Regions from separate parts of the Brevibacillus sp. SKDU10 genome, predicted to be linked through region 2. Evidence: a T-box and tRNA genes for the amino acid it is inferred to sense, from the RefSeq annotation. Region 2 holds a T-box; the other holds one or more tRNA genes.

Region 1 (7,696 bases), on a different contig from region 2:
AATTTTTGTAACAAGTCACAAAAAAGTCAAAAAAATTGACACTTTTTGTACATATACTCCCTTTCAATTTTCTGATTTATTTGTATAATAGAAAAAGAAAGCATACAACATATTAGCAGAGAAAAAAGAGACCCTTCAAAATGAAAGGTCCCCACCTAGATATAATGCCGTTATAAAATAAATACTTGTAAACCCATTCTCCTGTTAATTGCTCGGTTGCATCCGCTTTTTCGTAATGTAATCTGTTTCGTAGTACTGCAATTCATCACGTAGAGGCTCAAAAATTCGAGATAATCCTAATGTTAGGCTCTCTAGTTCAGGAGTAACCTCTTTGCGGAAAATAATGCAGTCTTGCCCTGTGTACGAGTACCTGCCATCCTCATCGTAAACCTCGCCTTTGGGATAGTAAAAATTAATTACACAGGTGTGGTACACCTGATAGAGGGCTTCTTCGGCAAACTCCTCGTTAAAGCGAGCACGTCGAAGACAGATTCCCAACTTCTCATAGGCATTCTCTGCATAAACCAACAAGCGACGTAAATCAGAAAGATAGCTACCATAGTAAGCTTCATACTCCTCAGCATCTCCAGATCTTTCAACCAAATCTGCTAAAGTAGTTTGATTTAGGAATCTCTCCACTTCTATGCTAACCTTCTTCAACCGCATAAAGGTATCTTCGCATAACTGTTTTACATGAGCGTCTGACATAGAGAATCCTCCTTAGGGCAACAGATATAAAGATTTACGTTTATTGTAAAAAAACTGCCCCGGAGTTACAAGAAGTTTTTATTTTATAACACAGTTTCTGAATTAGATTGATAGTTTTTTCTAGTATATTTCTTTTGATACATGTACGTAACAAATGCCACAAATAGCGCAACAACAATCATAAAGAGCAATATAAGATTATCGGTGCTAACAAATTCCCAGCCGTGTCCTTTGCTGATAATTTCTCGTACGGAATGTAGGAAATATGTGAGCGGCAAGGATTTTGCTATGATCGCAATCGCTGTTGGCATAGAAGTAATTGGCCAAGTCCATCCAGATAGCATAAATGATGGCACTGCGATTAGCATAGCTGTTTGTGTCGCTTGTAGCATATTGGAAGAGAAAAACGAAATAGCAAATCCAATAGACACTACTGCTAGATTGAAAATAAATCCGCTTAGGAAAAGTAAGCTCAAGCTTCCATAGTACGTAACAGCAAAGAATTTAAAGATCAATACATATGTTAGCAAAAAGTTAAACATGGCAAGGATCATATGGGTCGTTATTTTACTTAACGCAATTTTGACAAACCCATTTCCATTTAAGGTATCCATCCAAGTTCCTTCTTCTTTTTGGCGAGTTACGCTTAAAGAAACACTCAAGAATGCTACCTGCTGCAAAACAGTTCCGGCCAACCCAAAGATCATAAATGCCAGATAGTTAAAGGCTGGGTTATGCAGAATACGATAGCGATAGTCAATCCCTGTCGCAAAGTTTGTTGCCGCACTGCCCCATTCACCTTTCGCCTCTAACTTTTTTAACGTAACTCCACCAGAGATCGTTTTCACGAGAGAGCTCGCAGCGCGAACAGAGGTATTGGAGATCATCATGTTACTTCCATCAATCAGATTTAAAATCTCTGTTGGCTTACCCAATTTGGCATTGACGGTCAAGCCCTTTGGAATGATAAATCCAACTTGCGCCTCTTCATAGGTCATCAGATGTTGTAACTCTTCTTCTGTTGTAACTACATTTGTTACTGAAAACGTTTGATCATTATCAATCGCTCTGATCAATTCTCTTGTTAATTCTGTTTGGTCCAAGTCTGCTACCACTGTCGGTATTTCCATCACGCGTTTTTCCTGATACAAATATCCAAACATGAGCATATAGACACATGGAACAAGAAACACAATATTACGTATCGTTTTATTCGTATAAATAGATCGCCATTCGTCAGCAATTAATTGCAAAAAGCTATTCACGAGCGCCAGCCCCTTTTAGGTGCCATTCGACAGTAAAGCCAGGGCGTACATCAATATCCTCCACTTGCAATTTCACTTGGAATGCTCGCAAATCACGGGAGTTTAGCTCTTGTGTTGCTTTCTTCGTTGCAAAATCTGCTGCTGGTGCCACCATTTGTACAGTCGCATTTACTTCCTTATTTAAGCTTGGGACAAACAATGTAGTTTTCTCGCCTACTTTTATGTTGCCAAGTTGGTTTTCATCTACATACATTTTTACAAATTTATCGTTTTCCACTTGAATTGTCATGATAGAAGAGCCTTGTGCTACAAGTTCCCCTTTTTGTGAGGAAATAGATTTTACAATACCGCTAACAGGTGCAATCATTTGTGTATTACGCAAGTATGCCTCTGCTTCATCCAAAGCACCTTTTGCTTGTTTTACGCCTGCTTCTGCTGATTTTACATCAGATTCGCGCAATCCTACCTGACCAAGACCGGCAATTGCATTTTGGTATGCTGCATTCGCTTGGTTTACTTGAGCTGTAAGTGCTTCAATCTGTTCTGGACGAGCCCCTTTTTGTGCCATGTTTAATTGCTCTTGTGTTGCCGTATATTCAGCGGAGTATTTTTCAAATTCAGCCTGAGATTCTTCCAATTTAATTTTTGGAATAGCCCCTTCTTTTAATAAATCCTCCATACGTTTCATGTTCGTCTGAGCCAAATCGCGTGCTGTTTTGGTTGCTTGAAGCTTTCCTTTTAGCTGCGCAATCTCTTCTGGTCGAGCCCCATTTTTGTTGGCTTGCAAATTAGCTTGAGCTGCTTGCAAAGCTGCCTGAGCCTGCTTTACCGTAGCATCGCTTGATCCACTGGTAACGGAAACTCCTTTTTTAGCCTGCTCCAATTTCGCTTGAGCTAATTGGTACGCTGCTGCTGCCTGATCGCGTTTTGCTGCAATCTCAGCGCTTCCCAGCACAGCTAAGAGTTGACCTTCAACTACTTTGTCGCCCTCTTTAACATCAATCTTGTCAATGGTTCCTGGAACCTTGAAGGCTAAATCCACTTCGGTTCCTTCTACAACAGCAGTTACTTGTTTCGCGGAACCTCCAGCATAACTATTTTTTTCAGAAAAAAGCAAGTATCCACCTAAAAGTACGATAGCTGCTAAAAACCCAACCAAACCAACCATCATCTTTTTATTCTCTCTCATAACCTTCCACTCCAATTCGCAATTTAAGCGAGTCCCAGAGCCCCTTTAAATAGAATGAGCAATGTATCTCTGGTCTCTAGCGTATAAACTGGCTCATTGCGGAACATCTTGCGAAGAACCACAAATCCAATACTCCCAAACAAAGCGGATACCACTGTCTGCGTTTCCATATCGCTTTTTATAAAGCCTTGTTCCTGCATGTTTGCCAGGTATTTCTCCATTAAAGAAAAATAATTGCCTAATAATGTTCGAACCATATTATCTCGTGTTATATCTCCTGAGGAGAAGCTTAACAGCAATAAACAAAACTCACTGTTATCCGAAAAGAAGCGCAAATGCTCATCTAGTACGTGTAAAAGACGTTCCTGTGGCGTTAAGCTGCTATCTTCCGTCGCCCCTTTGACGGACTCCATCAGCATTTCCACTCCCTTTTGATTTACATAATAGAATAACTCCTCCTTTGTCTTAAAGTGATAATACAACGTACCCTTAGCTACCTGGGCAAATTCTGCAATCGTATCCATCGTTGTATCCGTATAGCCATATTGGGCAAAAGCTTGCAGGGCACTTTCATAAATTAAATCCTTCTTTTTACTCATTAATATGTACCCCCATATAAACTGACCAGTCAGTACAGAGATTAGTGTACTCTGCTTTTTGATGACCGTCAAGGTATTTTTGGAAAAAAGTGATTACTCATTCATATTTCATTGGTGTGATCTTGGTTATGTACTCTATTAACATTATTGATACCCGTAATCTTAATGCTTCAAACGATTGCAGCCTAAGACAGATTATCCATCTCCTATCCATCTTGTTCTAGTCGTAGCCAATTGTTTTTATGAAAGTAAAAAAGCCGATGAACAAGTCATCGGCTTCCCATGTAAGCAATATGGCGGAGGGAGAGGGATTCGAACCCCCGTGACGTTGCCGCCTAACGGTTTTCAAGACCGCCCCGTTATGACCACTTCGGTATCCCTCCATATAATAGCTGATAATCATTATGTATAAAATAATTTCGTCCCGCGAAATACATCAGCAAGGATTATTATACTAAAGCATATTTAAAAAGACAAGTATTTTTTTATTATTTTTTTCTAAAATGATTGCAAAGTTTGTATCCGTTCATCAGATTGTGTATGATAGACTAAATACGTAATTTGGTAAGTTCCTACATTATTCTTATGGTTCTTACCCTTTCATGAAGGAGTGACTTTGTAGCAATGGACCAACTCATTACATTTGCTAAGGATTATTGGGTGATTCTTATCCTAGTCTTATTGGCAGTGTTTGTGCTTAATTTTTTTCTAAAAGCCTTGTACAAAATTGTTTTATTTAGTCTGGTCGTCGGGGCTATTCTGGTCTTTGGTTTCAATTATACACCAACTGAAGTGGTGAACATGGGACGTCAGGTGGTAAATGGTGTCGATGAAGTGTTCACATCTACTGTAAGACCTTTAATTGATTCTGAAATTAAGGATGCCACTTACAATTTCCGCGAAGATGGAAGCTATGAAATCAAGACGACGAATATCCGTATCGAGGGGAAAAAGGGCGATCCGAAAGCCACTGTCTACTATAAGAATTTTAATTTCTCCATTAATATTAAAGATCTAGGCGAATTAGCTCAGCAACACATCCAGAAGGCTGCTGATGGTAAATCAACACAGTAAACACCAATATATTCGTTTATCTAAACTTTACTTGCTGAGTAAGAATCCCGGTTCACGCCTGCTAAGGCTACGAACCGGGATTTTTCATACATGTATGTTTATATCCATCTCGTGTAGTGATTTACATGAGAACATATACTCTTGCTATTAGACACGTCCTCTATATAAGCAGACAAAAAAACCGATGAACCTCTCAGCTCATCGGTTTGCTATTCTTTATGTATGGCGGAGGGAGAGGGATTCGAACCCCCGTGACGTTGCCGCCTAACGGTTTTCAAGACCGCCCCGTTATGACCACTTCGGTATCCCTCCGCGTTGCTACATAAAGAATATAGCACATAAAAAATTAAATAGCAACACCTTTTTTAAAAAAATTATGAGTTTACTAGTTTTCTTTTCAATCAGCTAGCTCACACCACTCTATGAGCGTCAGTGCAAATAACTCAGCACACGCAAAAATATCATCGAGGACGATAAACTCATCGGGATAATGTGCAACTTGGGTTACCCCTGGTCCTATAATGATAGAAGGAGTATCGGCCAGCTTCGTTAATAGACCTCCATCAGTTCCCCAGGGCGATGCTTCTATGATCGCTGCCTCTCCAAAAACAGACGGATATAGCTCCTGCAATAGTGCAAGCAATGGATGATCCATTTCTACCTCTCCGGGCACCCATCTGGCACCGTACCATTCCAGCTCCACAGGATGATCTACAAACCATTCATCTTCCTCTGTAAGCTTTTGTAACGCAGCCTGCATTTCAATTTTGGCCATCTCCATTTCTTCTCCAGGTGCTACACCCATACGTCCTTCTATTGTAACCAAATCTGAAACAGATGATGGCCATTTTCCCCCTTGTATTACACCTAGATTAATAGGGATCGGTATAGGCAATTTCGCGTATAAAGGGTCTGACATTCGTTGATTTCTCTCTTGCTCTAAGCGCTGAATTTGTCTGATTACGGTCATGCTTTTTTCGATGGCACTAACTCCTTCATAGCGTGTACCTCCATGCGCCGATCTGCCTCGTATGAACAAGCGGAACCACATTGAGCCTTGTTGCTTGGGAAAAATTTTCAGGTTTGTTGGCTCAGGTATTAAAGCAGCGTCCGCTTTATACCCACGTAAAATGGTGGATAAGGTTCCAGCCCCGCCGCTTTCTTCTTCTACAACACTTTGAAAGATAACATCGCCCTTCAAACGTACACCAAGCTGTTGGAGGGTTTGAATAGCTAAGAGAGACGCGAGATTTCCACCTTTCATGTCCGTTACCCCGCGGCCATACAATTTTCCATCCACAATTTCTCCACTAAACGGCTCCTGTGTCCATTGTTTTAACTCTCCTTCTGGCACAACATCAACATGGCCATTGAGAATAAGAGAGCGTCCTCCTCCCGTACCCTTCCATACCCCTACTACGTTCGGACTACCTGAAAATTCAGTACGCGGTGAAACAAAATAGGCATGTTTCTCCAGCTTTTCAAGCTCGTCACCTGTCATCTCCCACACATCGACTTCAAGTCCCAGCGCTACCAGGTGATTGGCTATTTTCTGCTGAATCCCCGCTTCCTGCCCTTGTACGCTAGCCTCACGCACCCATTCCTGCAACAAGCCTATGGCACCCGCTCGATCCTTCTGTAGCTGCTCACGAATTCGTTCCTGCCATGTTAGTGTCTGGCTTACGCTCATGGTAGTCTCCCCCTTAGAAAAAAGTGGTTACTTCTCCGCTAAATGACAGCTCTGCTTCTGTCGCACCAATAACATCTGCTACGGTGTATGGATGCATAACCTCCAATAAATGCAATCCATCCGTTTTTACCTCCATCACTGCCATATCAGTGATTATCATATCGGCACTTCCTTTTGCGGTCAGAGGTAGTTTGCACTCACGGACAATCTTGGAGCGACCATTTTTGTCCAGATGTGTAGTAAGAACTAGAACCTTCTTTGCCTTTTGTGCTAATTCCATCGCTCCGCCCATCCCCGGAACCCGTTTTCCAGGAACAATCCAATTGGCAATATCACCACGCTGGCTTACCTCTAACACCCCAAGAATCGTCATATCTAGCAACCCTCTGCGAATGATAGCAAAAGCAGTGGCACTATCAAAAAAGGAAGCGCCGGGCATCAAAGTAACAGGAAAGCCTCCAGCGTTGCACAAATTCGGATTTTCTTCTCCTTTCTGGGGAGTGGGACCTGTACCTACAATGCCATTCTCAGCATGAAACAAAACATATTTTTCTACTGGTATAAAATCTGCTACAAGCGTAGGGATACCGATCCCTAGATTAATCAGCATACCGCTTTTTACCTCCAAAGCAGCACGCCTAGCAATTCGCTCCCGATAACTCTCCGTCGTACTTTCTTTTGTTACTTCTCCCATGCCCATCGCCAATTCACCCCTTCACTTTGCACGATATAGGTTACAAACACGCCTGGTGTCACGATTTCTTCAGGATCAAGCTCTCCAATCTCAACAATTTCTTCTGCTTCCACGATCGTGATATCTCCAGCCATGGCCACCAAGGGGTTAAAATTACGCGCACTTGTATCAAAAACAAGATTGCCAAATCGATCTGCCTTTTTAGCAGATACGATAGCCACTTGGGCGGTTAGCGGTGTCTCAATTAAAAATGTTTTTCCATCCACTATCACCTGCTGCTTCCCTTCTTCCGCAATTGTACCGATCCCGATGTCAGATAAAATTCCTCCCAGACCTACTCCACCTGCTCGAACTCTTTCTGCCAAAATGCCTTGTGGACAAAATTCCACCTCCAGCTCCCCTGCCGTCATTTGGGCACCAGCATTCGGATTAGAGCCAATGTGAGAAGCAACGACCTTCCTTACTCGACGCTGTGTA
Region 2 (7,696 bases):
CTGCCAATCTTGATCTAGTGGCGAGTTCAGCAATTTTAGTCGAGGCATCAACGGGAAAGGTTTTGTACAGTAAAAACCCAGATCAGCCATTACCACCAGCTAGTATGACTAAAATGATGACAGAGTATCTGGTATTAGAGGCTATTAAAAAAGGTAAAATTAAGCAAGATGAACTTGTACCTGTTAGTGACTATGCTTTCTTTATTGCCAAAAAGAAAGATTCCTCTGGCGTGTACTTAAATGCTGGGGAAAGTCACAAGGTAAGTGAACTATATAAAGCTATGGCGATTGCCTCTGCTAACGATGCTACAGCCCTGTTAGCAGAAAAGATTGGTGGAACTGAATCCAACTTTGTAGACATGATGAATAAAAAAGCCCAAGAGCTTGGGATGAAAAATACGTTTTTTGTTACATCCACTGGATTGCCTGCTAATGAATTAGGACCTTATAAACCAGCGGATACAAGCAAGGATAATGTGATGTCTGCACGTGATGCAGCTATCTTGGCAGATCGTTTAGTGAGTGATTATCCTGAGGCATTAGAAATTTCTAAAATCCCGCGCTGGGTGTTCCGTGAAGGTCAAAAAGACGAAATCAAGCTAGCAAACAATAACTGGATGCTTCCAGGCTTGCCGAATGAAACGCTTGGAGTAGATGGTCTTAAAACTGGTTATACGGATGCAGCACAATTTTGCTTTACGGGAACGGCTTATCGTGATGGAATGCGCTTGATCACAGTTGTCATGGGAGCTAAAACAAAAACAAGCCGTTTTGAAGAAACCAAAAAGTTATTAAATTATGGCTATAGCACCTACAAAACTACAGAAAAACTGGGAAAAGGCGTACCTGTTCCAGGATTTGAAAATGCGCCACTTAAAAAGGGCGTATCTCTAGAGGTTCCGGCTGTTACCGCTAAATCTGTTAATGTTGTGGGTAAAATCGGAGAAGAAGCGAAAGTAACGCCGCGTGTAGAATATAAACCTTTGACCGCGCCTATTAAAAAAGGTGACGTGATTGGAACCGTCTACCTTGATACAGAAGGAAAAAGCGATTATTTGATGCCAAGCAATCAAAAGGGCGGAGTAGATTTAATAGCTGCTGAGGATGTAGAAGAAGGCAGCTGGATTCGCCTCTTCTTTAGAAGTATCTTCGAATTTATCGCTAATCTGTTTAAAAGTATTGTTGGCTAATCAAGCAGAGGTAGTGCTGCGGATGGCAGAACTTTAAAAGAAGGCAAATATTCTGTCAAGATATGTTGTCTACTTTTTCTGATTGGTTTACAATAAAAACAATGTTGCAAATCTAATCCTTTTGTAGGGATGTTCACTTATAGGGGAGGCTCACTGATGGTACAGGTAGGTACAGATCGTGTTAAACGTGGAATGGCAGAAATGCAAAAAGGCGGCGTAATTATGGACGTTGTTAACGCCGAGCAAGCTAAAATTGCGGAAGCTGCGGGTGCAGTAGCCGTTATGGCACTGGAACGCGTTCCATCTGATATTCGTGCGGCCGGTGGCGTAGCGCGCATGGCTGATCTAGGAATTGTAGAGGAAGTATTAAAAGCGGTTACGATTCCTGTAATGGCAAAAGCACGTATTGGTCATTTTGTAGAAGCACGTGTCCTTGAATCTATGGGAGTAGATTATCTTGATGAAAGCGAAGTACTTACTCCTGCTGATGACTTGTACCATATTAATAAAAAAGATTTCACAGTGCCATTTGTTTGTGGGGCGCGTGATTTGGGTGAAGCTCTTCGTCGTATCGGAGAAGGTGCATCTATGATTCGTACAAAAGGGGAGCCAGGAACAGGAAACATTGTTGAGGCTGTTCGCCATATGCGTACGATGCAATCACAAATCCGTAAAGTGCAAAGCATGTCTTATGATGAATTAATGGCTGAAGCGAAAAATCTTGGAGCTCCGTATGAATTGTTAGAGCAAATTCACAAAACAGGAAAGCTTCCTGTTGTAAACTTCGCGGCTGGTGGTGTTGCTACACCTTCTGATGCTGCTTTGATGATGCAATTAGGCGCAGACGGCGTATTTGTAGGTTCCGGTATCTTTAAGTCCGAGAATCCTGAAAAATTCGCTCGTGCTATTGTAGAAGCGACTACACACTATACAGATTACGAATTGATTGCACGCGTTTCGAAAGACCTTGGTTCTGCGATGACAGGAATCGAAATTTCTAAGTTGCCGCAGGCTGAGCGCATGCAGGAGCGCGGCTGGTAATATGAGTAAGCCAAGAATCGGTGTTCTCGCCCTACAGGGTGCGGTTGCAGAACATATGCGCATGCTTGAGTTGGCAGGTGCAGAAGCAATCGCAATTAAAAAGGTGGACGAGCTATCTGAGATAGATGGCTTGATCATTCCCGGTGGCGAGAGTACAACAATTAGTAAGCTCATGCATAAATACGGCTTTATGGATGCGATTCGTCAGTTTGCAAATGAGAAGAAGCCTGTCTTTGGAACATGCGCAGGCGCTATCTTAATTGCAAATGAAATTGAACATGCACCAGAAGCCCATCTAGGTTTAATGGATATGAAGGTAGCGCGAAATGCTTTTGGGCGGCAAAAGGAAAGCTTTGAAATCAAGATGCCAATCGCTGGCGTAGCTTCCGACTTTCCAGCGGTCTTTATCCGTGCGCCTCTTATCCTGAAAATCGGCAATAAGGGTGAAGTGCTGGCGAAGCATGAAGACAATATCGTAGCGGCTCGCCAAGGGCAATTTTTAGCGGCATCCTTTCATCCAGAACTAACAGATGATTATCGATTGCATAAATATTTTTTAGACATGGTGAAAGAATATCAAACAACAGGGAAAGCATCCGTATAGGGTGCTTTCTTCTTTTCAAAATAAAACAGAGCGTGTAAAATGGACATAGAGCATTGATTGCAATTGCTTACATCATGTAGTACATTTAATAACAAGAAAAACACCCATAAAAAACATGTTGATAAGAAATAGTACTCTGTTTTAATTGGTTAAGAGAGTCGATGGTTGGTGCGAATCGACCCAATGGGCAGAAGAATCCATCTTTGAGTGGTAAAGGACATAACTTTGCCCGGTCTCGCGTACCGTTATTTACGTGGAATGAAGAGGATAAGACCAGCTTGCTTAACTATGTCAGAGTGATATGGCTTATCAATGAGGGTGGCAACGCGGAGTTAACATTCGTCCCTGGTAGGTGGGATGGGTGTTTTTTATTTTGTCTAAAATTTGGAGGGGTTTTACATGTTAGACGTAAAAATACTGCGTCAGGATCTTGAAGAAGTAAGACGTCGATTGGCGCACCGTAACGAGGATATCTCCGCACTGGATCAGTTTGCTGAAGTGGATGAAAAACGTAGACAGCTTATTCAAGAAGGGGATACGCTAAAAAATAAACGTAATACAGTATCAGAGCAGGTAGCTGTATTAAAGCGTAATAAAGAGAATGCAGATCATTTGATTTCTGAGATGAAACAAGTGAATGAACGCATTAAGGCATTGGATGAAGAGTTGCGCAATTTAGATGAACAGCTCACTATCATTTTATTAAGCCTTCCTAATTTGCCGCATGAAAGCACGCCAATAGGTACAACTGAAGATGACAATGTAGTGCATCGTGTGTGGGGAGAGGCTTCGACCTTCAGTTTTGAACCAAAGCCGCATTGGGAGGTAGCCGATGCGTTGGGTATTCTTGATTTTGAAACAGCCTCTAAAGTAACGGGAAGCCGTTTTGTTTTCTATAAAGGAATGGGTGCTCGCTTAGAACGTGCCCTAATCAACTTCATGATGGATCTTCATGCAGACAAGCATGGATACGAAGAAGTATTGCCGCCATATATGGTTAATCGCGCTAGCATGACAGGGACAGGGCAACTGCCTAAGTTTGAAGAGGATGCTTTTAAGATTGATGGGGTAGATTATTTCTTGATCCCAACCTCTGAGGTACCTGTTACAAATATGCATCGTGACGAGATCCTTGATGTGGCTCAACTTCCGATTAAATATAATGCATTTAGTGCATGCTTCCGTTCTGAAGCAGGGTCAGCTGGACGTGATACACGTGGATTGATTCGCCAGCATCAGTTTAATAAAGTTGAACTTGTGAAGTTCGTGAAACCTGAGGATTCATATGAAGAGCTGGAAAAGCTGGTAAACAATGCGGAAACCGTGTTGCAAATGCTTGGCCTGCCATATCGTGTCATGAGCATGTGTACAGGTGATCTTGGATTTACAGCTGCGAAAAAATACGATTTGGAAGTATGGCTTCCAAGCTATAGCACGTACCGTGAGATTTCTTCTTGTTCCAATTTTGAGGATTTCCAAGCTCGTCGTGCCAATATTCGCTTCCGTCGCGATGCAAAAAGCAAGCCTGAATTCGTGCATACAATGAATGGCTCTGGCTTGGCATTAGGTCGTACAGTAGCAGCTATACTGGAAAACTTCCAACAGGAAGATGGTTCTGTTGTAATTCCAGAAGCATTGCGTCCTTACATGGGTGGAATCGATCGAATTATGGCTAAGAAATAGCTGTATAAGTACAGTTTGAGTGTTAGCAATAAACTTCATAGGTAAAAGCATAACTGGCAGTCGTCTATTTAAAAGGCGGCTACCAGTTTTTTTTGTGAGTTTGAGTGTAAAAAAGCTATTGGATTAAGGATTTTTTATGATAAAAAACAATTTATTGGAAAATAAATATAAAAAAGATTGCCAATTCGGAATTAACTGTTATATATTAATTTATATAAACCTCGATTGTTATAATACAGATTTACACAGGATAAGGAGGATGCAAGATGGACTGCTACAAATGTAATGGAAATGGCGAAAACGATTGCCCACATTGCAAGGGGAGGGGGCATACACACGAGGGAGGTTACTGTGTCTCATGCCAGGGACATGGTTTCATAAGTTGTTGTACATGTAGTGGATCAGGATTAGTTGAATAATTGAGGCAGTTATACGGAGGGGAGTGTTGAAAATGGAAAGAATTTTAACTGAAATTCAACCGTATCCAACTGGCGTTCAAATTACCGGAGAGATGAATGAACGTTATCTAGAAATATTGACACCAGATGCAGTAGCTTTTCTAGCTGAGCTATCAAGATTATTTGAAGCGAGACGACAGGAACTTTTGGTAAAAAGAGAAAAACGACAACAGGAATTTGACCAAGGGAAAATGCCTCACTTTTTAGAGGAAACCAAAGACATTCGAGAAGCGGATTGGACGATTGCTCCTATTCCCGCTGATTTACAGGATCGTCGGGTTGAAATTACTGGTCCTACCTCAGATCGGAAAATGGTCATCAATGCTTGCAATTCAGGTGCTAAAGCTTTTATGGCCGATTTTGAGGATGCCAATTCCCCTTCTTGGAGAAATACGATAGAAGGTCAAATCAACATGAGAGATGCCATTAATCGCACGATTTCTTTTACTAGTAAAGAAGGGAAAGTATATCAATTAAATGAGCAGATCACTACGTTGTTAGTGAGACCGCGCGGCTGGCATTTACAGGAGAAGCATATTTGTGTAGATGGTCAACCTATGTCAGCTGGTCTAGTGGATTTTGGTCTCTATTTTTATCACAATGCTAAAAAGCTTTTGGAAATAGGATCAGGCCCGTATTTTTATCTTCCGAAAATAGAAGGGCACGAAGAAGCAAGGCTATGGAATGATGTTTTTATATTTGCTCAGCAAAGACTAGGAATTGAACAAGGAACGATTAAAGCGACAGTGCTTATAGAAACAATTCTTGCAAGCTTTGAAATGGATGAAATTTTGTATGAACTGCGGGATCACAGTGCTGGACTGAACTGTGGACGCTGGGATTATATTTTTAGTTTTATCAAAAAATTCTGCAAAAACAACAATATTATCTTTCCTGACCGCGCTCAAGTAACCATGTCTGTTCCTTTTATGAAAGCTTATTGCGATCTAACCATTCAGACGTGTCATAAACGTAATGCTCATGCGATGGGAGGAATGGCAGCACAAATTCCTGTTCGAAATGATGTGTTAGCTAATGAAGCAGCTTTTGAGAAGGTAAGGCTCGACAAAGAAAGGGAGGCACTGGCTGGTCACGATGGCACATGGGTTGCGCATCCTGGTCTGGTCCCAGTTGCAATGAGTGTATTTGATCAAATCATGCCTTCTGCTAACCAATTGCATCAAAAGAGAACCGATGTACAGGTATGTGCGGCAGACCTGCTTGCTGTTCCAGAGGGGACGATTACAGAGCAGGGGTTACGGACAAATATTAGCGTCGCTATCCAATATATAGAGGCATGGCTGAGGGGAATGGGAGCAGTACCAATTAATAACCTCATGGAGGATGCGGCTACGGCGGAAATATCTCGTGCTCAAGTCTGGCAGTGGATTCGGCATCCAAATGGAAAATTAATAGATAGCCGCAAAATTACATGGGAATTGGTAGAGGAATTGATCCATGAGGAAATCGCTGTCTTAAAGCAGAAAATTGGTCCCGAACGTTTTGAGGCGGGAGAGTTTTCACGAGCGATTGCTTTGTTTAAAGAAGTTGTTCAGGCAGAAGAATTTATGCCTTTCATTACAATACCAGCGTATGAGTACATCTAAAAATAAAGAGGAGTGGGGAAAAATGACTAAATTGAAGCAGATAAAGGATTTGGAGCAGTCTTGGGAGTCTAAACGTTGGGAAGGAATTACAAGACCATACTCGGCTGAGGAAGTAGTTCGCTTACGCGGTTCCATTCAAGTCGAGCATACCTTGGCAAAGCTCGGGGCGGATCGACTTTGGAATCTGCTGCATACGGAGGATTATGTCCATGCTTTGGGAGCTTTAACAGGGAATCAAGCGATCCAGCAAGTGAAGGCTGGGTTAAAAGCTATTTATTTAAGCGGATGGCAAGTCGCTGCTGATGCCAACCTTTCTGGTCACATGTATCCCGATCAGAGCTTATATCCAGCTAACAGTGTCCCACAAGTGGTAAAAAGAATTAATCAAGCGTTCCAGCGGGCCGATCAAATTTCTCATTCAGAAGGAAAGGAAGATATCAATTGGTTCGCACCAATCATAGCTGATGCGGAAGCAGGGTTTGGTGGACCACTTAATGTATTTGAATTAATGAAAGCTATGATTGAAGCGGGTGCAGCAGGTGTTCATTTTGAGGATCAATTAGCCTCCGAGAAAAAATGTGGTCATATGGGGGGAAAAGTTTTAATTCCTACTCAGGCAGCCGTTAGAAATTTAATAGCTGCGCGATTTGCCGCGGATGTGATGGGTGTGCCAACCATCGTGATAGCTCGTACTGATGCCAATGGGGCTTATCTGCTAACCAGCGATGTTGATCCGCGCGATCAGGAATTTTTGACAGGGGATCGTACAGCAGAAGGATTCTATCAAATACGTGGAGGACTAGATGCAGCGATTGCCAGAGGACTGGCATATGCGCCTTATGCGGATCTTATTTGGTGCGAGACATCTGAACCTAATTTAGAAGAAGCTAGACGTTTTGCCGAAGCGATTCATGAGAAATATCCCAATAAGTTATTAGCCTATAATTGTTCTCCATCCTTCAATTGGGAAAAGAAACTAGATGAAGAGACCATCGCTTCCTTCCAGCAGGAAATCGGTAAGATGGGGTATAAGTTCCAATTTGTTACTCTAGCTGGTTTCCATGCGCTTAACCACAGTATGTTTGAGCTAGCTCACGGCTATCGGGATCGAGG

The links. The T-box of region 2 lies ahead of serS (serine--tRNA ligase). A T-box ahead of a tRNA ligase gene usually reads a tRNA of that ligase, here a tRNA-Ser.
Region 1: it has a tRNA-Ser gene. The T-box ahead of serS (serine--tRNA ligase) is inferred to sense a tRNA for this amino acid. The anticodon was not compared.

Annotation. Positions count from the first base shown of each region.
Region 1 is NZ_LSSO01000173.1:9,756-17,451, reverse strand. It holds gene AYJ08_RS15815 (DUF3907 family protein) at 205-708, opposite strand; gene AYJ08_RS15810 (ABC transporter permease) at 792-1,973, opposite strand; gene AYJ08_RS15805 (HlyD family secretion protein) at 1,966-3,162, opposite strand; gene AYJ08_RS15800 (TetR/AcrR family transcriptional regulator) at 3,186-3,761, opposite strand; tRNA gene AYJ08_RS15795 (tRNA-Ser) at 4,056-4,144, opposite strand; gene AYJ08_RS15790 (hypothetical protein) at 4,386-4,835, shown strand; tRNA gene AYJ08_RS15785 (tRNA-Ser) at 5,059-5,147, opposite strand; gene AYJ08_RS15780 (peptidase) at 5,233-6,525, opposite strand; gene AYJ08_RS15775 (3-oxoacid CoA-transferase subunit B) at 6,539-7,225, opposite strand; gene AYJ08_RS15770 (3-oxoacid CoA-transferase subunit A) at 7,207-7,696, opposite strand, start outside.
Region 2 is NZ_LSSO01000192.1:103,328-111,023, reverse strand. It holds gene AYJ08_RS19525 (D-alanyl-D-alanine carboxypeptidase family protein) at 1-1,190, shown strand, start outside; gene pdxS (pyridoxal 5'-phosphate synthase lyase subunit PdxS) at 1,347-2,231, shown strand; gene pdxT (pyridoxal 5'-phosphate synthase glutaminase subunit PdxT) at 2,233-2,835, shown strand; T-box leader at 2,945-3,185, shown strand; gene serS (serine--tRNA ligase) at 3,235-4,518, shown strand; gene aceB (malate synthase A) at 4,970-6,583, shown strand; gene aceA (isocitrate lyase) at 6,606-7,696, shown strand, end outside.